One region of the Mesorhizobium sp. URHB0026 genome, then DNA from elsewhere that is predicted to be linked to it. Evidence: predicted binding sites of a transcription regulator. Region 1 holds the regulator's gene; the other holds the start of a gene.
What was found. The regulator PhoB, encoded in region 1, activates phosphate uptake and scavenging genes when phosphate is short. The targets are predictions, from matches to a motif close to TGTCATNNANCTGTCAT.
Positions count from the first base shown of each region.

Region 2: ppk2 (polyphosphate kinase 2) is a predicted target of PhoB. The motif match lies at 11,801-11,817, and genes of this name have one in related genera.

Region 1 is NZ_JBSSCN010000001.1:1,022,069-1,036,780, forward strand. Features, by position in the region: gene ACVWWD_RS05135 (CHASE domain-containing protein) at 1-714, opposite strand, end outside; gene ACVWWD_RS05140 (ATP-binding cassette domain-containing protein) at 853-1,677, opposite strand; gene ACVWWD_RS05145 (sugar ABC transporter permease) at 1,688-3,040, opposite strand; gene xylF (D-xylose ABC transporter substrate-binding protein) at 3,173-4,213, opposite strand; gene ACVWWD_RS05155 (ROK family protein) at 4,479-5,714, shown strand; gene phoB (phosphate regulon transcriptional regulator PhoB) at 5,717-6,406, opposite strand; gene phoU (phosphate signaling complex protein PhoU) at 6,426-7,133, opposite strand; gene pstB (phosphate ABC transporter ATP-binding protein PstB) at 7,159-7,962, opposite strand; gene pstA (phosphate ABC transporter permease PstA) at 7,959-8,810, opposite strand; gene pstC (phosphate ABC transporter permease subunit PstC) at 8,814-9,797, opposite strand; gene pstS (phosphate ABC transporter substrate-binding protein PstS) at 9,864-10,919, opposite strand; gene ACVWWD_RS05190 (PAS domain-containing protein) at 11,452-14,712, opposite strand, start outside.
Region 2 is NZ_JBSSCN010000001.1:3,817,917-3,832,628, reverse strand. Features, by position in the region: gene glyA (serine hydroxymethyltransferase) at 83-1,396, opposite strand; gene ACVWWD_RS18685 (Na+/H+ antiporter) at 1,577-3,217, opposite strand; gene ACVWWD_RS18680 (L,D-transpeptidase family protein) at 3,351-4,604, opposite strand; gene ldtR (transcriptional regulator LdtR) at 4,955-5,470, opposite strand; gene ACVWWD_RS18670 (DUF6163 family protein) at 5,779-6,201, opposite strand; gene ACVWWD_RS18665 (enoyl-CoA hydratase/isomerase family protein) at 6,198-7,238, opposite strand; gene ACVWWD_RS18660 (DUF2066 domain-containing protein) at 7,398-8,219, shown strand; gene hemB (porphobilinogen synthase) at 8,333-9,364, shown strand; gene ACVWWD_RS18650 (hypothetical protein) at 9,466-9,744, shown strand; gene ACVWWD_RS18645 (dihydrofolate reductase family protein) at 9,878-10,522, shown strand; gene ppk2 (polyphosphate kinase 2) at 10,776-11,696, opposite strand; gene ACVWWD_RS18635 (aldo/keto reductase) at 11,972-13,015, shown strand; gene ACVWWD_RS18630 (glycosyl transferase family 90) at 13,040-14,011, opposite strand; gene ACVWWD_RS18625 (glycosyl transferase family 90) at 14,151-14,712, opposite strand, start outside.

The DNA of each region.
Region 1 (14,712 bases):
CGGCGCACGGCTGAGCGCGATCTGGAACAGGTCCCGGGCCCGAAAGGCCGCATAGAGAAAGCCGGCGGTCGAGGACCGCGATGCGTTGATGACCTCCGGTGCCGTCTCGACGTTGAGCCGCACATAAACCAGGAAGCCCGTGAACGTCTGCGCCACGCCCGTGCCCTGGCCGAGTTGCACCAGCCCGCTCGCATGCTGCTGGTCGTCGGCCATGGCTTTTTCGATCGCCGCACGCCGCACCGGCTCGCTGAACGTGTCGTACCCGATGATGGTCTGGTTGGACGGATCGAGCGGCTCGAAAAGCGCGATCGGCGCGCGCCAGGCCTGCGTCGTTTCCGGATAGACCGGATGACTGGCGCCGAAATCGTGGAGGATGTCGCGTTCCACCGCAGCCTCGTCGCCCGTCCTGACCAGCCGCAGGAAGCCGATGCCTCGCAGGCCGGCGAAATTGTTGTCGACATCCAGCGCCTTGAAGAATGCCTTGAACTCGTTTTGGGAAATATCCCCATTGCGCGCGTCGAACAGGGCCTGGGTCGAGCGCAGCAGCGACAGGTGCAGGTCGATACGGCTCTCGATCCGGTTGAGGGCGTCATCGGCCGCCCCTTCGAACTTGATGCGGGCGGCTTCCTGGGTCGCGAAATAAGCGAACCCCGCCATGGTCATGCTGATCAGTGCAACGGCAATGAAGGCGACGATTGGAAAAAGCTTCTTCAACGGATGATGCGGTCCATGAGCAAAACAGACCTTTTATGGGGAAGTCGCCGGGCCAACACAATGGTCAGGCCAAACCATCGTCATCACTGGCATATCACGTGAGCGGCAACGGCGTTGCCCGAGACGGCCTGGCCGGCCTCAGGCGGCGATCCTCAGCGCACCCGGCCCCGGAATAGCACCTGGAGGGCATTTGCCCAGGATGATCATCCCAAGCACCTCGTCCTGCGTGACGTCAGTCGTGCGGGCGGTGCCGACCACCTGGCCGTTCTTCATCACGCAGACACGGTCGGCCAGCTCGAACACGTCGTGGATGTCGTGGCTGATCAGGAAGATGCCGATACCGTCGGATTTGAGCTGCCTGACCAATTCGCCGACCTGTGCCGTTTCCTGGGGGCCGAGTGCCGCCGTCGGCTCGTCCATGATCAGGATACGGGCGTTGAACAGGATCGCGCGTGCGATCGCCACCGACTGCCGCTGACCGCCCGACAGCTTGATCACCGGCTCCTTGAAACGCTGGAAGCGGGGATTGAGCCGCCCCATCACCTTGCGCGCCTCGGCCTCCATGGCAACGTCGTCGAGCGTGCCCCAGGCGGTCATCAGCTCGCGGCCGAGGAACAGGTTGGCGGCGGCATCGACGTTGTCGGCCAGCGCCAGCGTCTGGTAGATTGTCTCGATGCCGTATTTCTTCGCGTCGCGCGGGTTGGAGATCGCTGCCTCCTCGCCATTGACGAAGATCTGCCCCGCATCGCGCTTGTAAGCGCCGGACAGGATCTTGATCAGCGTCGACTTGCCGGCGCCGTTATGGCCGAGCAGCGCCACGACCTCCCCGGGGAAAAGATCGATCGAGGCGTCGTCGACGGCACGGATGCCGCCGAAGGCGATCGAGATGTTGCGCATGTCGACCAGCGGCGTGCCAGTAGGCGAAGTTGTGAGGGCCGTTACGGGAGCGGTTTTGTCAGCCATGGTCGTACCCCTAAACCCGCTTGCGATAGACGGTGTCGAGCCAGACGGCGATGACCAGCACGGCGCCGACGACGATGCTCTGCAACGGCGAGTCGACGCCGAGCAGCACCATGCCCGACTGCAGCGACTGCATCAGCAATGCACCGAGCATGGCACCGATGATGGTTCCCGATCCGCCGGCAAGCGAGGTGCCACCGATGACGGCCGCGGCAATGACGAGCAGCTCATCCAATGTTCCCAGCACATTGGTCGACGAGTTCTGCCGGGCCGACGAAATGGCGGCGGCGATCGTGGCCAGCACGCCCATGATCATGAACACCTTCATGGTGATCCAGCGCGTGTTGATGCCGGCGAGATTGGCCGCTTCCGGATTGCCGCCAATGGCAAAGACATAGCGGCCGAAACGGGTGCGGTTGGTGATGAAGGTCATGACCAGACCGACGGCGACCGCCATCAGCACCGGTATGGCGATGCCGTGGGCGATGAACAGCCCACCCTCCGGCACGGAGATGTTGTTGGCGGCCGCGTACCGGTTCACGATCCCGATGGGCCATGGATAGGAGTTGGCCAGCCAGACCGCGCCCATGATGACGGCGCAGGTGACGACGCCGTGCAGCGTCTCGGCCCAGATCGGCCGCAGGGGGAAGCGGAAGCGCTTGCGCTGAACCCGCCCGTTGAACAGCGCGAACACGACGGCCAGGCAGGCGACGATGCCCACGACCCAGCTCCAGGTGGCACCGATCGATCCGGTCGGTCCGCCGCCCATCAACTGGAAAGTGGCGTCGAGCGGTGCCACCGTCTGGCCTGACGTGACCCACCAGGCTGCCCCGCGCCAGACCAGCAGGCCACCCAGTGTGACGATGAAGGCCGGCACTTCCAGATAGGCGATGACGAAGCCCTGGAACGCGCCGATCAAAAGCCCGAGCGCCAGACCGATGACCAGTGCCAGGACCCAGATCCATGGGTTGCCGAGTTCAAGTCCCACGAAGCGAACCAGGAAATGCACCTGGGCAAAGCCCATGACCATGCCGATCAGGCCCTCGGCGGAACCGACGGACAGATCGATGTTGCGCATGACGATGACCAGGACCATGCCGCAGGCCATGATGGCGACCGCGGACGTCTGCACCGACAGGTTCCACAGATTGCGTGGCGTGAGGAACGTGCGGCTGTCGAAATCGAGCGGATCGACGCCAAGACGCAGGCTCGAAATCACATGCAGCGCGACCCAGATCAACAGCAGCGCGCCGATCATGCCAAGCATACGGGTATCGATCTCGGTCGCCTTGAGGAACCGGGCGACCGCGCCGAGTTCCGACGCACGCGCCGTATCGGCCCGCGAGGTTGAGGTCGTGTCGGTCATGATGTCCTCCCAGCGGCTTGCCGTCTGACGCGGAGCCGGACCAGAGCCCAGAAGTTAGCGAAACACAAATCTCGTTGAGAAAACGCCGCGACTCATGAGCCGCGGCGCTTCCGACTTTTCAGGCGATCAAGCTTAGTTGCAGGCCGCGACGCTGCCGGCGGCGACACCCGTGCAGACTTCGTCCTTCTTGATCCAGCCGGCGTCGATGACGAGGTTGAGATTGTCCTTGGTGATGGCCACCGGGGTCAGGAACAGCGACTTGACGGTGTTGCCGCCAGGCGTCGTGAAGTCCTTCACGCCGGCGATGTCGGTCATCTTCTTGCCGTCGGCGAGTTGCGAGGCGATCTCGGCGGCGTTCTTGCCGAGTTCGCGCGCGTCCTTCCACACCGACACGGTCTGGGTGCCGAGCGCGATGCGGTTGAGCGCGGCGTGGTCGCCGTCCTGGCCAGAGACCGGCACGGTGCCGGCGAGCCCCTGTGCCGTCAGCGCCGCGACCACGCCGCCGGCGGTGCCGTCATTGGCGGCGACCACGGCGTCGACCTTGTTGTCGTTGGCGGTGAGGAACTGTTCCATGTTCTTCTGGGCGTTGGCGGGTAGCCAGCCGTCCGTATAGGCTTCGCCGACATTCTTGATCTTGCCGCTGTCCATGGCTGCCTTCAGCACTTCCATCGAGCCCGAGAACAGGAAGTCGGCATTCGGATCGGCGCCCGAGCCCTTGATGAAGACGTAATTGCCCTCAGGCTTCGCCTTGAACACTTCGCGGGCCTGCATGCGGCCGACTTCCTTGTTGTCGAAGGTTAGGTAGAAGACGTCCTTGTTCTCGATCAGGCGGTCATAGCCGACGACCGGAATGCCCTCGTCGAGCGCTTTCTGTACCGCCGGGCCGATGGCCGACGCGTCCTGCGCCAGGATGATCAGTGAACTGGCGCCCTGCGAAATCAGGCTCTCGACATCGGTCAGCTGCTTGCCGGGATTGGACTGCGCATCGGCGGAAATGTACTTGTCGCCTGCGGCCTCGATGGCCTTCTTCATGGCCGCCTCGTCGGTCTTCCAGCGCTCTTCCTGGAAGTTCGACCACGACACGCCGATCACTTTGTCCTTCCCCTGAGCGACCGACGCGAGCGTCAGCGACATGGCGACACCCGCCAGAATGGCGACTGTGAATCTCTTCATGATATCCTCCCTGCGCCGCGTGTGGCGCGACCAAACTGGCCCCAAGGCCGGCACGAAGGCCCTATTTTTTCGAGCCTCGAAAAAATATTCGTCCATCGCCGGAACCCTGTCAACATCGATTCTGACGGATTTTGAGGTGCCGGAAGCCTTTTTTCGAGCCTCGCAATAAATAAATGACAGCCCCAGCCGCTTCTGCCAGTATTCGACCTGTTGCCGGAGGGTGTTCGGGGGGGCGTCAAGAACCGCGGCGACGGGGAGGGAAATCATGTCGGTCGGAATCCGCCACGACGATCTGCGCCGGCGCAATCGAGCAATGGTGATTGGAGCCGTGCGCCGGGGTGGCCAGCCCTCGCGCACCGAGATCGCCGCCACCACCGCCCTCAGCCACTCGACTATATCGGCGATATCAGCCGACCTGATCGGCGAAGGTATCCTGAGCGAAGGCAAGCCGAACGAGGCCGGCTCACTGAAACGCGGCCGGCCGCAGGTTGGCCTTGGCCTCAACCCCGAGGCCGCGGCGGTCATGACCGTGGTGCTGTCGCTGAATTTCCTCTCCGTCGCCGTCATCGACTACGCCGGCCAGGTGATATCGGAGGAGCAGCGCCGGCTGGACACGCTGACCATGTCGCGCGAGGCGCTGATCGGCGAATGCGTGGCCATCGTCCGGCGCCGCCTCGAGGATCCCGACCTCGACGTCGCCAGCATCGCCCGCATCGCGCTGGCGATCCAGGGCATCACCGACACCGAGGCGCGCGCCATGCTGTGGTCGCCGATCACGCCCCAGACGGACATTGCCTTCGCCGATATACTCGAAGCCGAATTCGGCATCCCCGCCACCATGGAGAACGACTGCAACATGATGGCGGTGGCGCTGCGCTGGCGCGACCCCGAGCGCTACCGCGACGACTTCATCGCCATCCTGCTCTCGCACGGCATCGGCATGGGCCTGGTGCTGAAGGGCGAGCTGTTCACAGGCACCCATTCCTCGGGCGGCGAGTTCGGCCACATGATCCATCGCCCGGGCGGCGCGCTCTGCCGCTGCGGGCGGCGCGGCTGCGTCGAGGCCTATGCCGGCAACTATGCCATCTGGCGCAATGCAGGACAGATGGGTGAGGACGCCAAACCGGTCGACGTCAGCGACGCCGACATGCGTGCATTGGCGGCCACGGCGCGCGAAAGAGACGGACCGGAACGCGAGGCCTATCGCAAGGCCGGGGAGGCGCTGGGCTATGGGCTTGGCAGCCTGTTCGCGCTGATCGATCCGGCGCCCGTTGCGATGGTCGGCGTCAGCGCCGCCGCCTTCGATCTGATCGAGCCGGCCTTGCGCGAGGCCATCGCCCAGACCGCCGGCGGCCAGCATTCGACGTCGATTTCCTTCGATACAGAGCCGAACGAATTGCCGCTGATCCGCGAGGGCTGCGCCATGCGCGCGCTCACCTTCGTCGACCAGGAGATCTTCGCGCCGGGCGTGCAGGTGAGATCCGGCAAGAACGTGGCCTGATCTCAATCCTCGCGGATCGCGTAGCCTGCGCCACGGATGGTGCGTATCACATCGGGCATGCGGCCATTGTTTACCGCCTTGCGCAGGCGGCCGACATGCACATCCACGGTGCGCTCGTCGATGTAGATCGTCTCGCCCCAGACATTGTCGAGCAACTGGCTGCGCGAGAATACGCGGCCGGGATGGCGCATCATGAACTCGAGCAGGCGGAACTCGGTCGGTCCGAGCCGGATCTCGCTCTTCTTGCGATAGACCCGGTGCGATTCGCGGTCGAGCACGATGTCGCCGACCTTGAGCACGCTGGACAACACTTCCGGCTTGGCGCGGCGCAGCAGTGCCTTGACCCGGGCCATGAATTCCGGCGTCGAGAACGGCTTGACCAGATAGTCGTCGGCGCCGGTCGAGAGGCCGCGCACGCGGTCGCTCTCCTCGCCGCGCGCCGTCAGCATGATGATCGGCAACCGCTCCGTCTCGGGCCGCATACGCAGGCGCCGACAGAGTTCGATGCCGGAAACCGCCGGCACCATCCAGTCGAGCACCAGGAGGTCGGGCACGTTTTCCTGGAGGCGGATCTCGGCTTCGTCGCCGCGTGTCACCACCTCGACCTGGTAACCCTCGGACTCCAGATTGTAGCGGAGGAGCACGCCCAGCGGCTCCTCGTCCTCCACCACCATGATGCGTGGCGCGATCATCGATTGATCATCCCTGCCGTCAAGCCGCCGGCACCGACATCGCCGTCTCGTCCTGCTTCGGACGGTTGGCGGGCAGTTGCGTGCCGGTCAGCACATAATACGCATTCTCGGCAATGTTGGTCACATGGTCGCCGATGCGTTCGAGATTCTTGGCGCAGAACAAAAGATGCGTGCAAGCCGTGATGTTGCGGGGATCCTCCATCATGTAGGTCAGGAGTTCGCGGAAGACCGAAGTGTATTTGACATCGATGCGTTCGTCGTCATTCCTGAGCTTGGCGAGGGCGGCGGCATCGCCGGCCGCATATTCCTCGACCACGCCCTGCACCTGGATCAGCACCAGCTGCGCCATGGAGTCTATGGAATGCGACAGGTCGCGCGGCGTGGCGGTGAGGCCGACGGAGCCGACGCGCTTGGCGATGTTCTTGGCAAGGTCGCCGATGCGTTCGAGATCGCCCGCCATGCGGATCGAGCCGACCACATGACGCAGATCGTCGGCCATCGGCTGGCGCTTGGCGATCAGGGTGATGGCGCGATCATCGAGTTCGCGCTGGCGCGCGTCCATAATGGCGTCGTCGGAGACGACGCGCTGTGCCAGCGCGTTGTCGGAATTCAGCAGCGCCTTGGTGGCGCCGCCGACCATGATGCCGGCGAGATCGCCCATGTCGCTGATCAGCCTGCTGATCTGTCCGAGATCCTCGTCGAAGGCTGCGACTGTGTGTTCGGCCATGATCCTGGTCCTCGTATGCGTGAGATCAGCCGAAGCGGCCGGTGATATAGTCCTGCGTGCGCTTCTCGCGAGGCGACGTGAAGATCTTCTCGGTCTTGTCGAATTCGACCAGCTCGCCCAGATACATGAAAGCCGTCTGCTTCGAGACGCGCGCGGCCTGCTGCATGTTGTGGGTGACGATGACGATTGTGTAGTCGGCTTGCAACTCGTCGATCAATTCCTCGATCTTCGCGGTCGACAATGGGTCGAGCGCCGACGCCGGCTCATCGAGCAGGATGACCTCCGGCTTCACCGCCACCGTGCGGGCGATGCAAAGCCGCTGCTGCTGGCCGCCGGACAGGCTGAGGCCGCTGGCATTGAGCTTGTCCTTGACCTCGTTCCAGAGCGCGGCGCGTTTCAACGCCTGCTCGACACGGCCGTCCATTTCGGCCTTGCCGATCTTCTCATAGAGCCGGACGCCGAAGGCGATGTTCTCATAGATCGACATCGGGAACGGCGTCGGCTTCTGGAACACCATGCCGATCTTGGTGCGCAACAGGTTGAGGTCCTGCGAGCGGTCGAGAACGTTCTGGCCGTCGAGCAGCACCTGACCCTCGGCGGTCTGCTTGGGGTAGAGCTCGTAGATGCGGTTGAAGACGCGCAGCAGCGTCGACTTTCCGCAACCCGACGGTCCGATGAAGGCAGTCACGCTGCGCTCGGGCAGCGACAAGGTGATGTCCTTCAGCGCCTTCGACTGGCCGTAGTAGAAATTGAGGTTCTTGACCTCGATCTTCGCCTTGGCGGCTGCCTCGGCGGCAATCGTCATGTCTGGAGACAACATCTGGCTCATTTGTCCTCTCTGCGTCCGGTCAGGCTGCGCGCGAAGATGCTGAGCGCGAGAACCGTCAATGTGATTATGAGTGCGCCGGTCCAGGCCAGTTGCTGCCATTCTTCGTAGGGGCTGAGAGCGAACTGGAAGATGGTGACCGGCAGGCTGGCCATCGGCGCGTTGAGGTTGCTCGACCAGAACTGGTTGTTCAGCGCCGTGAAAAGAAGTGGCGCGGTCTCGCCGGAGATGCGGGCGATCGACAGCAATATGCCGGTGACGATGCCGGACAGTGCCGCGCGGTAAGCGACCGACTTGATGACCACCCAGCGCGGCGCGCCGATCGCGGTGCCGGCTTCGCGCAAGGCGTTCGGCACCAGGTTGAGCATGTCCTCGGTGGTGCGCACGACCACGGGGATGACCAGGATAGCCAGCGCGACGGCGCCGGCGATGGCCGAGAAATGCCCCATCGGCCGCACCATCAATTCGTAGACGAAAAGGCCGATGATGATCGACGGCGCCGACAGCAGGATGTCGTTGATGAACCGCACCACGGTGGTGAGCTTGGAGAAACGGCCATATTCGGCCATGTAGGTGCCGGCGAGGACACCGATCGGCGTGCCGACGATGACGGCGATGACGGTCATCACCACGCTGCCATAGATGGCGTTGAGCAGGCCGCCCGCATCGCCGGGGGGCGGCGTCATCCGCGTGAAGACGTCAAGGGACAGCCCGGCGGCGCCTTTGTAGACCAGTGCGCCGAGGATCAGTGCCAGCCAGGCAAGCCCGATGCCCGCGGCGACGACGCACAGCGTCATCATCACCGAGTTTCTGGTCTTGCGGCGGCTGTGAAGCGACGAGGCTGTCGACATCGGTCAGGCTCCGGTGCGGGCGTCGATGCGCATCAGCATGTAGCGTGCGATGGCAAGGATGAGGAAGGTGATGACGAACAGGATCAGGCCGAGCGCCACCAGCGACGACGTGTAGAGATCGCCGACGGCTTCGGTGAATTCATTGGCGATGGTCGCGGAGATTGTCGTTGCCGGCGCGAACAGCGAGGTAGAGATGCGATGCGCGTTTCCGATGACGAAGGTTACCGCCATGGTTTCGCCAAGCGCGCGGCCGAGGCCGAGCATGACGCCGCCCATGATGCCGATGCGGGTGTAGGGGATGACGACGCGGCGCGTCACTTCCCAGGTCGTGCAGCCAATGCCGTAGGCGGACTCCTTCAGCACCGGCGGCACCGTGTCGAACACGTCCTTGGTGATCGAGGTGATGAAGGGCAGCACCATGATGGCGAGGATCAGCGACGAGGTCAGCAGGCCGATGCCGTAGGGCGGGCCGGCAAACAGACTGCTAAGGCCGGGAATGCCATGGAACACGCTGATGATGAATGGTTGCACTGTCGTCTGCAGGAACGGTGCCAACACGAACAGGCCCCAGATGCCGTAGATGATCGAAGGGATGCCGGCGAGCAGTTCCACCGCCATGCCGATCGGGCGCCGGAGCGGACGCGGGCAAAGCTCGGTGAGAAAAATGGCGATGCCGATGCCGAGCGGCACGGCGATCAGGATGGCGATGGCCGAGGTTACGATGGTGCCATAAATGGGCGCCAGGGCGCCGAATTTCTCGGTGACGGGGTTCCAGCTCTCGGTGGTCAGAAAGGAGAAGCCGAAGGTCGACAGGGCCTGCCAGGAACCGGCGAACAATGAGATGGCGACGCCGCCGAGCAGCACCAACACGAGAATGGCGGCGGCGCGGGTCAGCCCATGGAAGATCGAATCGGTCAACGCGAACCGTCTGACGGTGGCGTCACGTGAACCTCGAACGGCTGGCAAGGCTTCCTGGGCAGCGCTCATGTCAAGCTCGGCTCTTTGTGTTGATTGAAAAGGAGCGCCGCGGGGCGGCGCTCCTCCAGAGAGATGTTACTCGCCGGCGTAGACGGGCTTGCCGTCGGCCTGGATGTCGGCCTTCCACGAAGCCTTGATCAGGTCGACGACGCTGTCGGGGATCGACACGTAGTCGAGCGCCTTGGCGGTTTCCTTGCCGTCCTTGTAGGCCCAGGCGAAGAACTTGAGCGCTTCGCCGGTGGCCGCGGCATCGTCCGGGGCCTTGTGGATCAGCACCCAGGTCGAGGCAGCGATCGGCCAGCTGGCGTCGCCGGGCTCGTTGGTGATGATGACGTTGAAGTTCTTGGCGCCCTTGAAGTCGGCGTTCGAAGCAGCCGCGCCGAAGGATTCGAGCGACGGCTCGACGACCTTGCCGGCGGCGTTCAGCATCTTGGAGTAGGAGAGATTGTTCTGCTTGGCATAGGCATATTCGACGTAGCCGATGCCGCCGTCGGTCTGCTTGACGGTGTTGGCAACGCCTTCGCTGCCCTTGGCGCCGACGCCGGTCGGCCATTCGACGGCCGTGTCCGAACCAACCTTGTCCTTCCAGTCGGGTGACAGTTTCACCAGGTAGTTGGTGAAGTTGAACGTCGTGCCCGAGCCGTCCGAACGATGCACGACGGCGATAGCGGTCGACGGCAGGGTGAGCGAGGGGTTCAGCGCCTTGATCGCGGCGTCATCCCAGGTGGTGATGGCGCCGAGATAGATTTGGGCAATCGTCTTCCCGTCGAGGACGAGTTCGCCCGGCTTGATGCCCGTGAGGTTGACGATCGGCACGATACCGCCCATCACCATCGGGAACTGCACGAGGCCGTTCTTTTGCAGATCAGCGTCGGACATCGGCTTGTCGGTGGCGCCGAAGGTCACGGTCTTGGCGATGACCTGCTTGATGCCGCCGCCCGAGCCGATCGACTGATAGTTGAGGCCGATGCCGGTATCCTTCTTGTAGGTGTCGGCCCATTTGGCGAACACCGGATAGATGAAGGTCGAGCCGGCGCCGGAAAGGTCAGCTGCCATTGCTGCGGAAAGGGTGAGGGTGGACGCCGCAGCCATTGCAATCGCAACGGCCGCCGAGCGGATGAAATGTCTCATGTGGCCTGCTCCTGTTCGGAAGATGGTCTCTCGGCGCCACTTCTAGCCGGCGCCCGCTGAGGCCAATAGCCTTCGATTATAACAGTCGCATGACAGTTTCATGTCAGCCAGGTAACGCGTTGCCGGCAACGCGAAAGACGCTGATCTCGGGCGCTCGCGGCGCGGTCCGAGTTTACCGCCGGAATCAGGGGCTTGAGCCGACCGACGGCTGGAATCACCCCGTACTCGACCAGGCTCTTCCCAAATGAAGAAAATCCGGACGGGAGCGCGTTGCTCGCAGCCAGAGCGTGTCATGGCCGGGCCATCGCCAAAAACAGGTCCGTTGGGGTAGAGTGACACTGTTTCTTGCAGGCGGTCGCTGCTCCCGCCCGTAACTGAGAAGAGCGGAATTCGATTTCGCTATTGTTCCGGCTGGACACGGCCTTTGATATGGCGCGATCGCACCATAGCCATTGCACGCAGCGGTAGCAGTGAATCTCCCGCTGATTCCTTGATTGCCTCGCCTGATCCTGCAATCGAGGCGACGCGCGCTCTATCCCGCGTTGCGGTGGACCTGACGGCCGGCGCCGACCCAGCGCTCGACCTTCTCGAGCAGGGCCCTGGGGCTGATCGGCTTGGGCAGATAGTCGTCCATGCCCGCCTCCAGGCAGCGCTCGCGGTCGCCTTTCAGCGCATGCGCTGTGACGCCGACGATCGGCACATGCGTGCCGGTCTCCTGCTCCAGCCGGCGGATCGCGGCCGTCGCTTCGAGACCGCTCATCTCGGGCATCGAGACATCCATCAGGATCATGCACGGATTGAGCGTGCCGAAGGCGTCGAGCGCCTTGCGGCCATTGCCGACGATCTCGAAACCATAGCCGGTCTCGCCGAGGATTTGCGTGAACACCATCTGGTTCACCTCATTGTCCTCGGCCACCAGTATATCCAGCCTGTGCCCGCCGGCCGTCGCAGGCAGCCTGGGGCGAACCTGTGGCGGCTGCAATTGCGCGCGCTGCTCCGATGGCGCCAGGGGCGGCGGCCAGGAAGCCTCGGGCGCCTCGTCCGCGAGCGTTTGAACGGCGTGGCCGCTGGTGGTGTGGCGATGGCGCTGGATGGTCGCGACCAGCGTTTCCAGGAGCACCGAGGAACGCGCCGGCTTGATCAGCTGGGCATCGATGCCGAGATCGCGGTAGCTGGTGTTGGCAAGCGATTGGTCGACCGATGTCAGCATGATGATCGGCGTGTCGGCGAGGCCTTCGGTGTTGCGCACGATGCGCGCCATTTCGGCGCCGCTCATCTCGGGCATCTGGTAATCGAGCACGACGCAATCGACAGGCACGCCATAGGCGGCGGCCGCGATCAGCACCTTGAGACCTTCGGCGCCGCTTTCGGCCGCGCAGGAATCGAACGTCCACGAGATCATCTGCTCGGTCAGGATGGCGCGGTTGACGGCGTTGTCGTCGACGATCAGCACGCGTGCGCCCGTCACGTCCACCGGCGTGATGCGCTGCCCGCTCTGCTGCCCGGCCCCCGGCAACGTTACGGTGAACCAGAAGGTCGACCCCTTGCCTTCGGCGCTCTCGACGCCAATGTCGCCGCCCATCAGGTCGACCAGCCGCGAGGTGATGGCAAGGCCAAGGCCGGTGCCCTCGTGGCGCCTTGTCGAGGACGTATCGACCTGGCTGAATTTCTCGAACACCAGTTTCAGTTTTTCCTCGGGGATGCCTATGCCGGTGTCGGTGACCGAGATCGTCAGCCTGGTTCCCGTCGGAACCCGTTCGCCGGTCACGTCGACCAGCACGTGGCCTTCATCGGTGAACTTCACCGCATTGCCGAGCAGGTTGGTGACGATTTGCCGGATGCGGCCGACATCGCCGATGAATAGGCTTTCGAGCCGTGGTTCGATGCGCACGATGAGCTCGAGATCCTTTTCCTTGGCCCGTGTCGAAACCAGCGTCGCCACGTCCTCGATCGCCTCGGCCAGATTGAAAGGCGCCGGGTCGAGCACCAGCTGGCCGGCATCGATCTTGGAGAAATCCAGGATGTCGTTGATGATGGTCAAGAGCGCGTTGCCCGATTTGACGATGATGTCGGTGAATGTCTTCTGCTTCGGATCGAGATTGGATTTGGCCAGGAGTTCAGCCATGCCCAGTACGCCGTTCATCGGCGTGCGGATCTCGTGGCTCATATTGGCGAGGAACTCCGACTTGGCGCGGTCGGCGAGCACGGCGCGCTGGCGCGCCTCGCTGAGCTCCGCCTCGCGCTGCTTGAGTTCCGTGATATCGGTGGTCGAACCGATCAGGTAGAGCGAACCGTCGGAGGCGATCATTGCGCCCTTGCGCGCGAACTGATGCCTGACGCTGCCGTCTGAAAGGCGCACCGTCTCCTCGATCTCCTGGGTCTCGCCCGTACGCAGTACAGCGAGATCGCTTGCCACGAAGGCCTCGCCATCCGGCCCGAAGATCTCGACGTCGGTCTTGCCGATCGCCTCCTGCTTGCTGAAGCCGGTGAGATCGCACCAGCCCTTATTGACATAGAATTGCCTGAGATCGGAGCGCTTGGCGTAGATCGACACCGGCACGTTGTCGATCAGGCTGCGGAACACCTCGTTCTCGCGCATGCTCTCTTCCAGAGCTTGCTCGCGCGCCTTGACGTCGGTGATGTCGGTGCTGGATCCGACCAGATGCACCGATCCGTCCGTGGCCACCAGGCGGCTCTTGCGCGTCATCAACTGCCGCACCGTTCCGTCACGATGAGTGACGGGCTCCTCGACCTCGCGCACATTCCCGTTCGTCACGACATCGGTGTCGTCCTGGCTGAAGCCTTCCGCTTCCTCGCCGCTGAACAGCTGACGGTCGGTCCGGCCGATGACATCGTCCTTGGCGAGACCGGTCAGCGCGCACCAGGCCTTGTTGACGAATTCGATGCTCAGGTCCTGCGCCTTGATGAAGGCGGCCACCGGCAACTCGTCCATGACATGACGGAAGAGATCGATCTGGCGCATCGAGTCATGAAGCGCCGCCTCGCGGCTCTTGAGGTCGGTGATGTCGACGCGCACGCCGATGAACGTGCCGTCGCCTGTGCGCATATCGTAGACCTGGTACCAGCGGCCATCCGCGTTGAGGCGCTCATAGGAGGAATTCGGCAGACGGTAACGCGCCAGGATGCCGTCAAGCCAGCGTTCGGAATCGGCTTCGTACAGGCTGTCGATCTCAGGATCGCCACTCGAACGGAAATAACCCACCGAATGGCCGAACTCCAGCGCTTCGCGGAAGGTGCGGCCGGGCTGCCAGAAGGGCTTCAGCGCCGGCAACGTATCCTGCAGTCTGTGGTTGGCGAAGACGAACTTGTCGTCGCGGTCGTAGATGATGACGCCCGCCGGCAGCGATTCCAGCACGCTGGCGAGATGCTTGCGCGCGTCTTCGGCTTCGGTCTCGCGCCGCTTCATGTCGGAGATGTCGAAGAGAAAGCCGGCGACATAGTCGCGGCCGCTTGCCATGCGGACGCGATTCTTCCTGACGATACGCGAACGGGTGCCGCCGCCGGCCTCGAAGCTTTCTTCCACTTCGTATTGCTGTCCCCCGGCCAGCACCTCGCGTTCGCTGCTTTCGAACAGCGCGACCTCGTCCGGCCCGAGGAAATCGCTTCCCGGCCTGCCAAGCATGGCTTGCGGCGCCTGCTTGAACAGCGCCGCGAAGGCCCTGTTGACGAACACGAAGCGCAGATTGTCGTCCTTGACGAAGATCGGATCCTTGACCCCGTTGATTACTGCTTCCGCCAGCCGCGCCTTTTCCAGCGCTTCGGCAAGTTCGGC
Region 2 (14,712 bases), 2.8 Mb from region 1:
CAGGGGTGACGCGATTCCGGTGGATAAAAGATGACGCTTCGCGCCCGGTCAACCGCGATAAGGGATCGCCCGAGATAAGGGATCAACCGAGATAAGGATAGAGGGGGAATCGACCGGTCAATGCGACGACCTTGGCCTTGACCGCCGCCTCGACCGCCGCATTGCCTTCGTCGGAATTGGCAACCTTGAGCCCATCCAGCACCTCGGCGATCAGTTTGCCGATCTCGCGGAACTCGGCCTGGCCGAAACCGCGCGTGGTGCCGGCGGGCGTGCCGAGCCGCACGCCAGAGGTAACGAAGGGCTTTTCCGGGTCGAAGGGGATGCCGTTCTTGTTGCAGGTGATGTTGGCGCGGCCAAGGGCCGCCTCGGCGCGCTTGCCGGTGGCGTTCTTGGGCCTGAGGTCAACCAGCATCAGGTGGTTGTCGGTGCCGCCGGAGACGATGTCGAGGCCTGTTTCCTTGAGGCTGGAGGCAAGCGCCTTGGCGTTGGCGGCGACGCTTTCGGCATAGACCTTGAAGCTCGGCTTCAACGCTTCGCCGAAGGCCACCGCCTTGGCGGCGATGACATGCATCAGCGGTCCGCCCTGCAGGCCAGGGAACACCGCCGAGTTCATCTTCTTGGCAATATCCTCGTCATTGCACAGGATCATGCCGCCGCGCGGGCCGCGCAGCGATTTGTGCGTGGTGGTCGTCACCACATGGGCGTGCGGCAAGGGCGAGGGATGCACACCGCCGGCAACGAGGCCCGCGATGTGGGCCATGTCGACCATCAGATAGGCGCCGACGGCGTCGGCGATCTCGCGAAAACGCTTCCAGTCCCAGATACGCGAATAGGCTGTGCCGCCGGCCAGGATCAGCTTCGGCTTGGTCTCGTGCGCGGTCTTCTCGATGGCGTCCATGTCGAGCAGGTGGTCGTCCTTGCGCACGCCGTAGGAGACAACCTTGAACCACTTGCCGCTCATGTTGACCGGCGAGCCATGGGTGAGATGGCCGCCGGAATTGAGGTCGAGCCCCATGAAAGTGTCGCCGGGCTGCAGCAGCGCCAGGAACACCGCCTGGTTCATCTGGCTGCCGGAATTCGGCTGGACGTTGGCGAAGTTGCAGCCGAACAGTTTTTTGGCCCGCTCGATGGCCAGTTCCTCGGCCACGTCGACGAACTGGCAGCCGCCATAGTAGCGCTTGCCCGGATAGCCCTCGGCATATTTGTTCGTCATGATCGACCCCTGGGCCTCGAGCACGGCGCGCGAGACGATGTTTTCGGAGGCGATCAGTTCGATCTCGTGGCGCTGGCGACCGAGCTCGTTGCGGATGGAGCCGAAGATCTCCGGATCGGCATCTTCCAAAGTGGTTTCGAAGAAGGATTCGAATTTGTTGGACGCCGCCGCTGCTGTTGCCATGGCCTGAGTTCCCCTAGGGTTGGAAGGGCAAATTCGTGCACGCCGTCGTCCCGAACCACTCAACGGCCTTGGACGACATGCATTGCGTTCGCCGGGCCATTAACACAGTTGTTTTGGGCTCGCCACGTTTGCAGCGCGAAATTTGCTGGCCGGTTTGCGCCAACGGATCGCGGCCGTTCGCTATTTCCTGTCCCGCCGCTGCTTCAGTAAGGCCTCGGTCAAGGTGATTTCAGAAAACAGCGCGCGCATCGTGTGATCGTTGATCTCCTGGCTGCGGAACATGGCGCGCAGCGCTGCACGCTCCGCCTCGATGCCGGCCGCCCTGAGTTCCAGCTCCAACCTGCCGGCTTCGCGGGCTTCGGCGCGGGCCTCGTCGGCTTCGTCCGAAGCCGCGATGCGTCTACGGTAACCTGCCACGATGCTGTCGGCGACGGCCAGGCGGGCCTGGACCGCCTCGCCCTCGCCCGCCTCGTTGGCGATGCTCTCGATCCTGGCGATCGCCGCATTGGCGGCGCCGACGCGCGCCCGGCGCTCTTCCGCCGCTGCCGGATCCTTGCCCGGCTCGACCAGCCCCCGCGCTATCCTGGGCAAGGCAAGGCTGGCGATCAGAAGCGAGCAGATGATGACGCCAGCGGCAAGGAAGATCACCACATCACGTTCAGGAAAGGGAGAGCCGTCCTGCAAAGCGAGCGGCAATGACAGGATGCCCGCCAATGTGATTGCGCCGCGCACGCCGGCCACGGAGCCGGCAAGCCGGACGCGAAATCCGAACGGCTCGGCCTCGCGTTTGCCGATGCGCGCCGCGATCGCCTGGGCGATGTCCCCGGCCCAGATCCACAGGAAGCGCAGCCCGATCAGGCAGAGCGTCAGGATCAGCACCGTCGCCACCGGCTCGATCAGCCAATGACGGCTGGACAGTTCCGGTGGGACCTTGCGGATGATGTCGGGAAGCTGCAGGCCGAGCAGAATGAACAGAGCGCCATTGAAGACGAAGGTGAGCGTCGCCCAAAGCGACAGGGTCTGCATGCGCGCCGACACGCCAAGGAAGCGGTACATGCCGGAAGCCCCGGTCAGCAGGCCGGCGGTGACGGCCGCCAGGATACCCGAGGCACCGACATGCTCGGCGCCGAGATAGGCGACGAAAGGCAGCAGGATCATGACGAGAACCTGCGCTTCGGCGGGCACGCCGCCGATGCGGTTGAGCAGTTGCAGCGCCTTGGCGGCGATGAACAGCGCCGCGATACCGGCCAGGATGCCAGCGGCGACGGCGTAGAGGAAGCTGAGCGAGGCTCCCGCGAAGGAGAAGCTGCCGGTCAATGCCGCCGCCACCGCAAAGCGGAACATGACCAGGCCCGACGCGTCGTTGAGCAGCGACTCGCCCTCCAATATGTGCATCAACCGGGACGGAACCACATTCCTGTCGACGATGGCGGACACAGCCACGGCGTCGGTCGGCGACAGAACGGCGGCCAGCGCGAATGCGACGACGAGCGGAATGCTCGGCACCAGCCAATGCAAGGCATAGCCGAAGCCGACAATGGTGAAGAAGACCAGTCCGATGGCGAGATCGAGTATGGGTCCGCGCAAAGCGACGAGTTCGCGTTTGGGCGCCGCGAAGGCGTCGCCGAACAGAAGCGGCGGGATGAACACCAGCAGGAAAAGTTCCGGATCTATCTCGACATGGAGGCCCTTGGCGGGCCAAGCAAGGGCCGCGCCGATGGCGATCTGCAGCACCGGCAGCGGCACTCGAACCAGGCGGACGAGCGCGCCCGACAGCGCCACGAAGACCAGCACGACGAGAATGAAGATGGCGACGTCCATGGCACGATCCCGGCTGTTTGCCGACCATCGCCAATCGCCTGAGCTTCGTCCAGCCGGTCGAATGAGTGGATCTGACGACATCCGCAACAAAAAAGCCGCCTGAGAGCGGCTTTTTAAAAAAAATATCAGGTCGTTACAGTGAAGACGTGATCTGCAGCTCGCTGTTGCCGTCGAGCGCATAGACGTCGTCGCGGAACTGGACGACGCCGGGTCCTGTCGACCAGGCAGAGAGATAGAGGAAATGCACCGGCACCGGGTTGGTGACCTGGATCGGCGTGTTCTGGCCGGTCTTGATGGCCGCCTCGAAATGCTGGCGATCCCAGCCGGGCGTGTCGCGCAGGATCCAGGTGACGAGATCGCGCACGTTCTGGACACGCACGCAGCCCGAGGAATCGAAGCGCATCATCTTGCCGAACAGGCTCTGCTGCGGCGTGTCGTGCATGTAGACGCCGTCCGGGCTCGGGAAATTGATTTTGACCGACGCCATGGCGTTTTCCGAACCGGGATCCTGACGAAAACGGTACTTGGCGGCATCGTCGGTCGACCAGTCCACATTCATCGGATCGACTTCGCTGCCATCAGGCGCGAACAGGCGGATATGGCTGTTCTTGAGATAGTCGGGATTCTTCCGCATCAACGGAATGATGTCCTTGCGCACGATCGAGACCGGTGCGTTCCAGTACGGATTGACGATGATCTCGTTGATCTTGGAATTGACGATCGGCGTCTGGCGATCGATCTTGCCGACGATCGCGGTGTGGCGAAGCACGACCCGGTCGTTCTCGACCGCTTCGACCTGCGCCGCCGGAATGTCGACCAGAACATAACGGCTGCCCAACGTACCGGCCTTTTCCTTCAGCCGCTGCAGATTGGTCTGCAACTGGCCGAGCCGGATCTGTGCCGAAACGTTCATCGCGGCATAGGTGTATTTGCCCATCGAGCCGTCAGCCGGCAGGCCGTGGCGCAACTGGAAGCGCTTGACCGCCGAGTCGACATAGGAATCGAAAGCCGTCGAAATGCCGGCGCTCTGCGACAGGTCGCCCGCAACCATCAGGCGCTTGCGCAGCGGCACCACGTCCGGATCGTCGACGCCGAGTTGCAGCCTCTTCGTCGCGGGAACGTCTGTCCAGCCGCCCTGCCCGACAATGTTCTGATACTGCGCGACCGCCTGCTCGGTGAAGGCGACAGTCTGGGGACTGAAGATGGGCAGCGTCGAGGCCACCTTGCCGCCTTCGCTGGCGCGTGCATCGAACTGATCGTCCCAGTTGCCGCGGGCCGAGGATTTCAGGATATCTCCGATCACGTCCTGCGCATTCGCACGCCCAGCCACCACGGCGGCAGCGAGCGCGGAGGCTCCGGAAAGGAAAAAGCGGCGGCTGGTTCTCATGGACGTTCCAGACATTCTTGTAGCGGTTCGATCACTTGCTGCATCGACCATCGCGCGATCTCGCCCGCACTCTAAAATCGGCAATCTTAACAATTAGCCAACCATGGTCCGTATCACATTGGCGACCAAGCCAAGGGGCGCGACACGGTTGCGGGTGGACGCATGGTCTTCACCACAGCATCACTTCCGCTCTCGGTTCCACTGGAATATGGCGGCAACGTGGCCTTGGCCGGTAATTTGCTTCGGCCGGACGCAAGAAAGAAAAGACCGGTGCTTTTCGGCACCGGCCCTGACTGGAGGTCGCTGTTTCGGCCACGCTTCTGCGGCGCGGCTCCGTTTCCTGGATGGTCTTACATCCGGTAGGCAATCGTGTCGTTCCAGAAGCGGTCGAGCCGCTGCAAAGCGCGGTTCATCTGCTTGAACTCGTCGGTGTTGATGCCGCCGACCTGTTCGATCGAGCCGACATGGCGCTCATAGAGACCGGCAACCACGTCCGCCACTTCATTGCCTTTCGGCGTCAGCGAGACACGGACCGAACGGCGGTCGATGCGCGAGCGCTGGTGGTTGATGAAGCCGAGATCGACCAGCTTCTTCAGATTGTAGGAGACGTTCGAGCCGAGATAATAGCCACGCGAGCGCAGTTCGCCGGCGGTCAGCTCGGAATTGCCGATGTTGAAGAGCAGCAGCGCCTGGATGGCGTTGATGTCGGAGCGGCCGTTGCGGTCGAATTCGTCCTTGATGACATCAAGCAGACGGCGGTGCAAACGCTCGACCAGCTGCAGCGATTCCATGTACAGGGAACGGATAGCCTCGCGGCGATCGTCGGAAACGTTGGCGGTCTTCGCCGCCGGACGCGAATTGATCATTGTCTTTGCCTCTCGTTTGTCGCCTTGGTGATTTTTTGTTTTTCACCTTGATCGCGACACTATCGAATACTCATAAAATTCGACTTAAACGCTAGGGCTAACAAGAGCTTACCGGTAAGAGGTTTCGCAAGACGCTTAACGAACGGTCACCCGGGCAAGGATGATTAACCTAAAGATTTAGGCAATGATCGCCGCGCCGGATTCAGGCAGTCGACAGGTCGTCAATGGGTATAAGGCTTACAGCACGTCGCCTCTGATTTTATGCATGTCGTGATCCCGGAACCGAGGACACTTCCGGGCGACATGCATTAGTGCCGTGCCGGCCGTTTCTGCAGGTAGATGACGACGCGAAAGACGATATAGAGCAGCGCCACGCAGGCATGCGAGACGATGATCAGGGGACGATGGCCGAAAAGCTCGGGAAAGCCGGCATACATGACCGTCTCCGTGACCGCGCAGATGAACCAGATCACCGGGCCCCAGGACGCCAGCATCCACAACCCTGCCGCGGCGAAGGGAAAGAACACCGCGAGCATCACCGCCGCGACCTGCCAATGCACCGGCATAAGGTCGAACCGCCACAGCGAGCCCGGATAGAAGCCGATCAGCTTGATCCAGTAGAGGATGCCGAACAGCAGGCAGTAGCCCGCGATAACACGCTGGAACCAGGCGAAGATCACCTCGACGGTCGAGGGCTGCAGGACGACGCGTCTCGATGTCACCTCGCTCACAACTCGAGTTCCCGATCGCCGAGCGAGGCAAAATAGGCCTCGACATCCGCCTCGCCGACCGCATCGATCGCTGCCGGCCGCCATTGCGGCTTCGAGCCCTTGTCGATGATGGCGGCGCGGATGCCTTCGTAGAAATCGTGGCCGGCCAGCATCCGGTTCAGGATGCGGAACTCCATCTTCATGCAGTCGTCCATCGACAAGGTCTGCCCGGCGCTGATCTGTCGCCAGGCGACGCGAAGACTGGTCGGCGAGCGCGTGCGGATCGTTGCCAGCGTCCCGGCGGCGAATTCGTCCTTGCCCGCGCGGTCCAGGGTGTCGATGAGATCCGGCAGCGACGGTTGGGCAAAATGGCGGGAGATCGCCTCCAGGATCGGCCTGTCGGTCTCCCGCTTGGCCGGAACAAAGAAACCGCGCAGCACCGATTCCGGATCGCCCGTCAGCGCCAGCCGATCGAGGAAGCTTAGCTGGTCTTCGGCCTTGATGGTGTGGGTGGCCAGCCCCGACCACAGCGCATCGCCATAACGAATGCGGTTCCCGGTCAGCGCCAGGTACATGCCGAAGGAACCGCCAAGGTCGGGCAGCAGATGACTGGCGCCGACATCCGGGAAAAAGCCGATGCCGACCTCCGGCATGGCGAACTGGGCATTCTCGGTCATCACCCGGTGCGAACCGTGGAAGGAAATGCCGACCCCGCCGCCCATGACGATACCGTCGATGAGCGCCACATAGGGCTTCTTGAAACGCGCGATGTAGGCGTTGAGGCGATACTCGTCTGCGAAAAACTCTACCGGTGGGTTTCCAGCCCGACCGGCTTCGTAGATGTGCAGGATATCGCCCCCGGCCGAAAACGCCCTGCCCTCGGCCTTGACCACGACGACATCCACACCCTCGTCGCGCTCCCAAGACCGCAGGGCCTTGCCTAGCGCCTTGATCATGCGATGGGTGACGGCGTTGAGCGCCTGCGGCCGCGTCAGCGTGACGACCCCCGCCCTGCCCAACCTTTCGAAGCGAATTTCGTCGCCTCCACCAAAATCCATCGCCAGAGAATCCTTGTTCCCACGCCTGCGGGACTGAAGTGCTAAAGGCGGCACATGGGTGCGTCAATGGCTGCAGCCTGGCCGCCTCGATCTTGGCGGCTAGCGGAGGCCGATGCTATTGGTGGACGTTACGAGAGGCCGAGAGCAGGATAGTTAGCCATGCCGCCGTTTTTGCGCCTTGCCTTTGTTCTGAGTTGCCTATCGGTGTTGATGGCAACCAATGTCGCCGCGGGGGCAACCGACCTAGGCGACCTTTACCACTCGCAGACCATTGTCACCGGCCAGGGTGAAGAAAACCGTCAGCTCGGCTTCAGGACTTGCCTCGACAAGGTGCTCGTCCGTGTTTCGGGCGATCAGCGGCTGCTTGCCAGACGCGAAATGGACGCGCTGCGCGACAAGGCCGGCAGCTTTGTCGACTCGTTCCGCTACCATGACCGGATGGAGGGCATTCCGATCCATGACGAGCAAGGCACGCATGACCGGCCGCATGATCTCACCTGCTTCTACAAACCTGATGTGATCGACAGGCTGCTGGCGTCGCTCGGCAGCAGGCCCTGGCTGGGCGAGCGGCCGACACTCACCGTCTTCCTCACGACCGAACAAGGCGCGCGGCATTTCGTTCTGAGCGCCGAGGAAGGGCGCGGCGAGACGATGCGCGAATCCTTCGTCAATGCCACCGGGCCGATGCTGATGCATGTCGCGTTTCCGAAAGCCGCGCAACTTGCCGGCTTGGGTGAAGGAGCGCTACGCGCGACGGACATGGCAAGGCTGGATCGGATGGCCAAGCAAACCGGCGGCGACCGAGCGCTCGCCGGCAGCATCGTATGGAGCGACGAGGAACTGGGCTGGATCGCCGATTGGCGACTGGCCGATCACGGCAAGACCTATCGCTGGCAGGTGCGCGGTGTCAGCTTCGACGAGGCGTTCCGTGTGGCAATAGGAGGCGCGGCACAGGTCCTTTCGGGCAATGGGCAGCCCTGACCCAATAGGCGTGGTGGGACAGCGTTGTGGCAGCTTTCGGCACTGGCACAAACGTGTCGCATTGGTCAGCACCAAGGGCTCGTGGTAAAAGCAGCGGATCCGGAGTTTTGGCCATGAACAAATTCACCCCAGCAAAAGCTGCCGGCGCGCGCAGCGTCGATGACGTCACCGGTAGCCGCCGCCTGCGCCGCATGCGCAAGGCCGACTGGTCGCGCCGGCTCGTGCAGGAGAACAGGCTTTCGGTGGACGACCTGATCTGGCCGATATTCGTTGTCGAGGGCAGGAATGTCCGAGAGCCGATTGCCGCCATGCCCGGCGTCTTCCGGCTTTCGGTCGACCTTGCCGTCAAGGAGGCCGAACGGGCGGCCAAGCTCGGCATCCCGGCTCTTGCCACCTTTCCCAACGTCGATCTCGGCCTGCGAGACCAGACGGGGTCCCACATCCTCGACCCGGAAAACATCATCAACCGCGCCACGCGTGCCATCAAGGACGCGGTACCCGAGATCGGCATCATCACCGACGCCGCACTCGACCCGTTCACCAGCCATGGCCATGACGGCATCCTGCGCGATGGCATCATCGTCAATGACGAGACCGTCGAACAGGTCGCGGCGGCGGCCGTCATCCAGGCGGCGGCCGGCGCCGACATCATCGCGCCGTCCGACATGATGGACGGCCGTATCGGCGGCATCCGCGACGCGCTCGACGCCAACGGTTTCCAGGACGTGGCGATCATGTCCTACGCCACCAAATTCGCCTCGGCCTTCTACGGCCCCTATCGCGAGGCGGTCGGCACCGCCGGCCTGCTCAAGGGCGACAAGAAGACCTATTATATCGACCACGCCAATTCGGACGAGGCGGTGCGCGAGGCCGAGCAGGACATCGCCGAGGGCGCCGACATGCTGATGGTCAAGCCCGGCCTGCCCTATCTCGATATCATTCGCCGGCTGAAGGACGAATTCCAGATGCCGACCTTCGCCTACCAGGTCTCGGGCGAATATTCGATGATCAAGGCGGCTGATTCCAATGGCTGGATCGATGGCGAGAAGGCGATGCTGGAATCGTTGCTCGCCTTCAAGCGCGCCGGCTGTGACGGCATCCTGACCTATTTCGCACCCGAAGTGGCTGTGATGCTGAAGGGGTAGCCCGACTTCCCGGGCAAGGCACTTCAGTAGATGTCACCACTTCCTTCGATTGGTCGGCTGTTCCATCGAAAACCCGCTGACAAAAACTGGCAGCTGCAGCTATGATCGAAGCACGGCCGGAGGCGGCCCGCACCTCGGCCAAGAGGTATGGCGAACGCCTTCTGAGGATGCTTCCTGACCCGTTTCACCGTCGGGCGACGGTGTCGGCAAGGCGGGCACTGACGAAGGCTTCGCCGCAACCCGAGGAAACGGTCATGCTTGCCTATTGCCATGCCAAGACGATGGCGAAAGCCATGCGGCAGGCGCTGGCCGCCCGCGACCTGACGATCAGCCACAGCGAGGACCTTGGAATCGTCGCGCGCCAACTGACCGGGCAATGAGGCGGTGGCCGTAGCTTGGCGGCAAGATTCGGAAACACCTTTTCCGCCTCGAAAAACCGCTTGCAATTCAAAATCAGTTTGCTAGAAAACCGCTTGCAAAATACAACTGGCTCTCAAGAAGAAGGAGGTCCTCATGTCCAAACTTCGCGTCAACGCTTTCAGCCTGTCGCTTGACGGCTATGGCGCCGGTCCCGATCAGAGCCTTGAAAATCCGCTCGGAGTCGGCGGACCGGCCCTGCACAAATGGGCTTTCAGCACCCGCACCTTCCGCAAGATGTTTGGCGAGGAAGGCGGCGAGACAGGCGTCGACGAAGACTTTGCGGCGCGCAGCTTCGAGAATGTCGGCGCCTGGATCCTCGGCCGCAACATGTTCGGGCCGATCCGCGGCGAATGGCCTGACGACAGCTGGAAGGGCTGGTGGGGCGACAACCCGCCCTATCACGTCCCGACCTTCGTGCTGACGCATTACAAGCGCGATCCCATCGTGATGGAAGGCGGCACGACCTTTTATTTCGTAACCTACGGCATTCATTCGGCTCTCGAACAGGCCAAAGCGGCCGCGTCAGGCAAGGACGTGCGAGTCGGCGGCGGCGTCTCCACCGTCCGGCAGTATCTGCAGGAAAAGCTGATCGACGAGATGCACCTGGCGATCTCGCCGGTGCTGCTTGGCAGAGGCGAGAACCTTTTTGCGGGGCTGGATATGGTGAAGCTTGGCTATCAATGCACCGAGCAAGTGGCGACGGCGCTTGCCACGCATGTCGTGATCAAGCGGGCGTAAGGTGGCGAAACCCTCGACGAACGCCCGTTTCTCCCTGTCACTATACGGGGAGAAATGTCCGGCAGGACAATGAGGGGCGGCGCTAGCGCTAGAAGATTGCGCTGTCGAGCATGTCAGATGGCAATGTGTCAGCAGAAGAACATAGCGCGCGCGGGATTTATCCTGGCTCAATTATCAAAGCCAGCGCCGCCCCTCAGCCGCCTGCCGGCACCTTCTCCCCGGATAGTGACGGGGAGACGGACAAAACTCTCGCTCAATACTTCTCCGGCACGTAAAGTTCGCGCGGCAGCACCTGGCGCTCGTATTCCGGGTTGAAGACGCGCTCCGGCAGCGTGATCTCCTCGTGTGGCACCTCTTCATACGGCAGCTGCTTGAGCAGATGGTCGATGCAGTTCAGCCGCGCGCGCTTCTTGTCGTTACCCTCGACGATGAACCAGGGCGCCTCGGGAATGTTGGTGCGGGCGAAGGTCTCCTCCTTGGCCTTGGTGTACTGTTCCCAGCGCACCCGCGACTGCAGGTCCATCGGCGACAGCTTCCACTGTTTCATCGGGTCGTGGATCCGCATCAGGAAGCGCATTTGTTGTTCCTCATCGGTGATCGAGAACCAGTATTTGACCACGGTGATGCCCGAGCGCACCAGCATGCGCTCGAACTCCGGCACGTCATGGAAGAACTCCTCGACCTGCTCGGGATTGGCAAAACCCATTACCCGTTCGACGCCGGAGCGGTTGTACCAGGAGCGGTCGAGCAAAACGATCTCGCCGCCTGCGGGCAAATGCGGGACATAGCGCTGGAAATACCATTGCGACTTCTCGCGTTCGGTCGGAGCCGGAAGCGCCACGACGCGGCAGATACGCGGATTGAGCCGCTGTGTGATGCGCTTGATGACGCCGCCCTTGCCGGCGGAGTCGCGGCCCTCGAATATCACCACCAGTTTCTTCTTGTGGTAGGCGACCCAGGATTGCAGCTTGATCAATTCGGACTGGAGGCTGATCAGGTCGCGAAAATACCGCATGCGATCGATCGAAGGCGGATGCGAGTTCTTGTAGATCTTGGCGATCTCCATAGAGAGGGCCGGCTCCGACATTTCGAGCTCATAGTCCTCGTCGAGCGTGTCGGCGAGCTCGGCCTCAAGCCAGTCCTTGGCAGGGGAATTCTGTTTCAGCTCGGTCATATCAACTGCTCCGCTTGCAAGCCCTCTCGGTTACCACTGGCGCCCCAATTGCTGGCCAGCGGCCTGAATGGAAACACCTGAGCCGACTTCAATATAGGCCGGCGGTGACGGTTTTATTGCAGCCCGAGCGCAATTCCGACGTTGCAAATTCCGCAATGTACGATCGATCGACCGTCGTTGCATGGCGACAAGCAGGCTGAATTGTCCTACAAATGCGGTCGCATTCCAGGCCTGCCTTGGCGGCACGCCTCTTCAACAAATCGTGAGGATCAGACATGGAATACCGCACCCTTGGCCGTTCCGGCCTGAAGGTTTCGACACTGACGCTTGGCACCATGACATTCGGCGGCGCGGGGCCCTTCGCGGCGGTCGGCAACAGCGATCTCGCCGAAGCCAAGCGGATGATCGACATGTGCATCGATGCCGGCATCAACCTCATCGACACCGCCAACGTCTATTCCAACGGGCTCTCCGAAGAGATCATTGGCGAAGCGCTCGGCGGCAAGCGCAAGAACGATGTGCTGATCGCGTCAAAGGCGCGGATGCGGATCGGCAAGGGCCCGAACGACGAGGGCCTGTCGCGCCACCATCTGATCCGTGAATGCGAGAGCAGCCTGAAGCGCTTGAAGACCGATGTCATCGACATCTATTTCGTCCACCAATGGGACGGCCTCACCCCACTCGAGGAGACCGTTGCCGCGCTCGACAGTTTGGTCAGCCAGGGCAAGGTGCGCTACATCGGCTGCTCCAACTATTCCGGCTGGCAGGTGATGAAGGCGCTTTCCATCAGCGACAGCCGTCACCAGCAACGCTTCGTCACCCAGCAGATCCACTATACGCTGGAAGCACGCGAGGCCGAGTACGAGCTCTTGCCGATCTCGGTCGATCAGGGGCTGGGCGTTCTGGTCTGGAGCCCGCTCGCCGGCGGCCTGCTGTCGGGCAAATACCGCCGTGACAGCCCGACCGCTCGCCAGCTTGCCGGCTGGTCCGAGCCGCCGATCCGCGACGAGGACCGGCTGTGGCGGATTGTCGATGTGCTGGTCGACATCGGCAAGGATCGTGGTGTCTCGGCGGCGCAGGTGGCGCTCGCCTGGCTGCTCGGCCGCCCTGCCGTCTCCTCGCTGGTGATCGGCGCCCGCAATGACGCTCAGCTCAAGGACAACCTTGCGGCGGCGGCCCTGAAGCTCGGCACCGAAGAACGCCAGCGCCTCGACGCGGTCAGCCGGCCGCCCCTGCTCTACCCCTACTGGCACCAGCAACTAACAGCGAAGGATCGCTTCGGCCCCGCCGATCTGGTTCTCGACCGCAGCGATATCTGATCGGCATCAGGCCGAGAGCATGAGCTAGCCGCCGATAAACCGCCAGAGTTCGGGATCGGGTTCGATCTGGCCGCCGAGCACGAAATATTTGTAGAGGACGAGCAAGGAGATCGAATGCTCGTCCCGTTCATTGGAGAATTTGCGGCAATAGGCATTGGCTGCGGCTATGATGCGCTCCGCCGCGGCCGGGTGCGCTTCGAAATAGCGCAGTTTTGCGCCGAGATCGGCAAAATCGGGGTCGAGCGGCGCATAGTGGACACCGGCCTCGAGCTGGCTCTCGCCGAACCATGTTTCGTAGGTCGGCGGTGGCATCAGACAGAGCGAGTTGGAATTCATGATCCATTTGAGGTTGGTCGCCACGTCATTGCCCTCCAGCGAGACGATGTAGCGATAGCGCAGGTGCTGGCTGATGCTGAGGAAGGGCTTGCTGTACTTAGCCGGTGCGCTGCGCTTGTGCGAACCGGCATCGCAGAACGGCAGGTCGCGCGCGACATCCAGGAACCGTGTTCTGATCGGATTGTTGAGGTCGCCGCGCCAGACCACGGCAGGGCGCTTGTCGGCGAAGGCGACGGTATCGACGGGCATGTGGAAGTGGCGGAATTTGTTGAACTTCATGACGACGGCATTGCTGTTGTCGGCGCGGATCGGCCGGTCCTTGACGAGGGTCGGCAGCTTGGGCACGCCGATGACATCGCCGAACTTCAGGTCGATGAGCAATGATGGATCGAAATAGCGGGCAAATTCCTTCAGGTCGTAATAGTACATGCTCGGTTCAAACGGTATCTTGTCGATGCGCACCGCATCCGGGCCTGGCGTAAAAGCGTCCTGCAGCTTGTTGTAGTGATTCAGACGCCGGCGCACGGCCTCGTCCGAGAGTCTGGCCTGCTGCAGGCGGCTGGCCAATCGCCGCCGGAAGATCGCCTGCGGCGCGATATCGCGCATGACGTTCCGCGCATAGTAGAAGACCTTTGCCGTCGTTCGTTGGAGGGTGGCCATGGGTTCTTTTGATCAAAGATAAACGCGTTCAAACAAATGACGGTCGGGATGGTTCCCGCAGCATGATTGCCGTATCATCCAGCCACGCATTCCGATAGCACCCCAATGCATGGCTAGCTGCCTCGACCGAGCGCCGCAACTAGCCCGTTATGTAGCGCCACACCTCGGCATCCGGTTTGATCTGGCCCGACAGAACGAAGTATTTGTAGAGCACCAGCAGGGAGATCGCCTGCTCGGTCTGTTCGTCGTCGAATGTCCGGCAATAGGCGTTCGCGGCCGCGATGATGCGCTCCGCCTCCGCCGGTTTCCGCTCGAAATAGGCGACGTGGTCCTCAAGGTTCGAGAAATCCGCCGCGAGCGGCACATAGTGGACGTTGGCTTCGAGCTGCCGCTCCGCAAACCATGTCTCATAGGTCGGCGGCGGCATCATGCAGAGCGACTTCGAATTCATGATCCATTTGAGATTGGTCGCCACGTCGTTGCCCTCGAGCGAGACGATGTAGCGATAGCGCTGGTGCTGGCTGATGCTGAGAAAAGGCCTGGCGTATTCGGGCGGTGCGTTCGGCTTGTGCGAACCGGCATCGCAGAACGGCAAGTCGTGCACGGCGTTCAGAAATCTTGTCCTGATCGGATTGTTGAGATCACCACGCCAGACAACGGACGGCAGCTTGTCGGCGAACGAGATGGCGTCAGCCGGCATC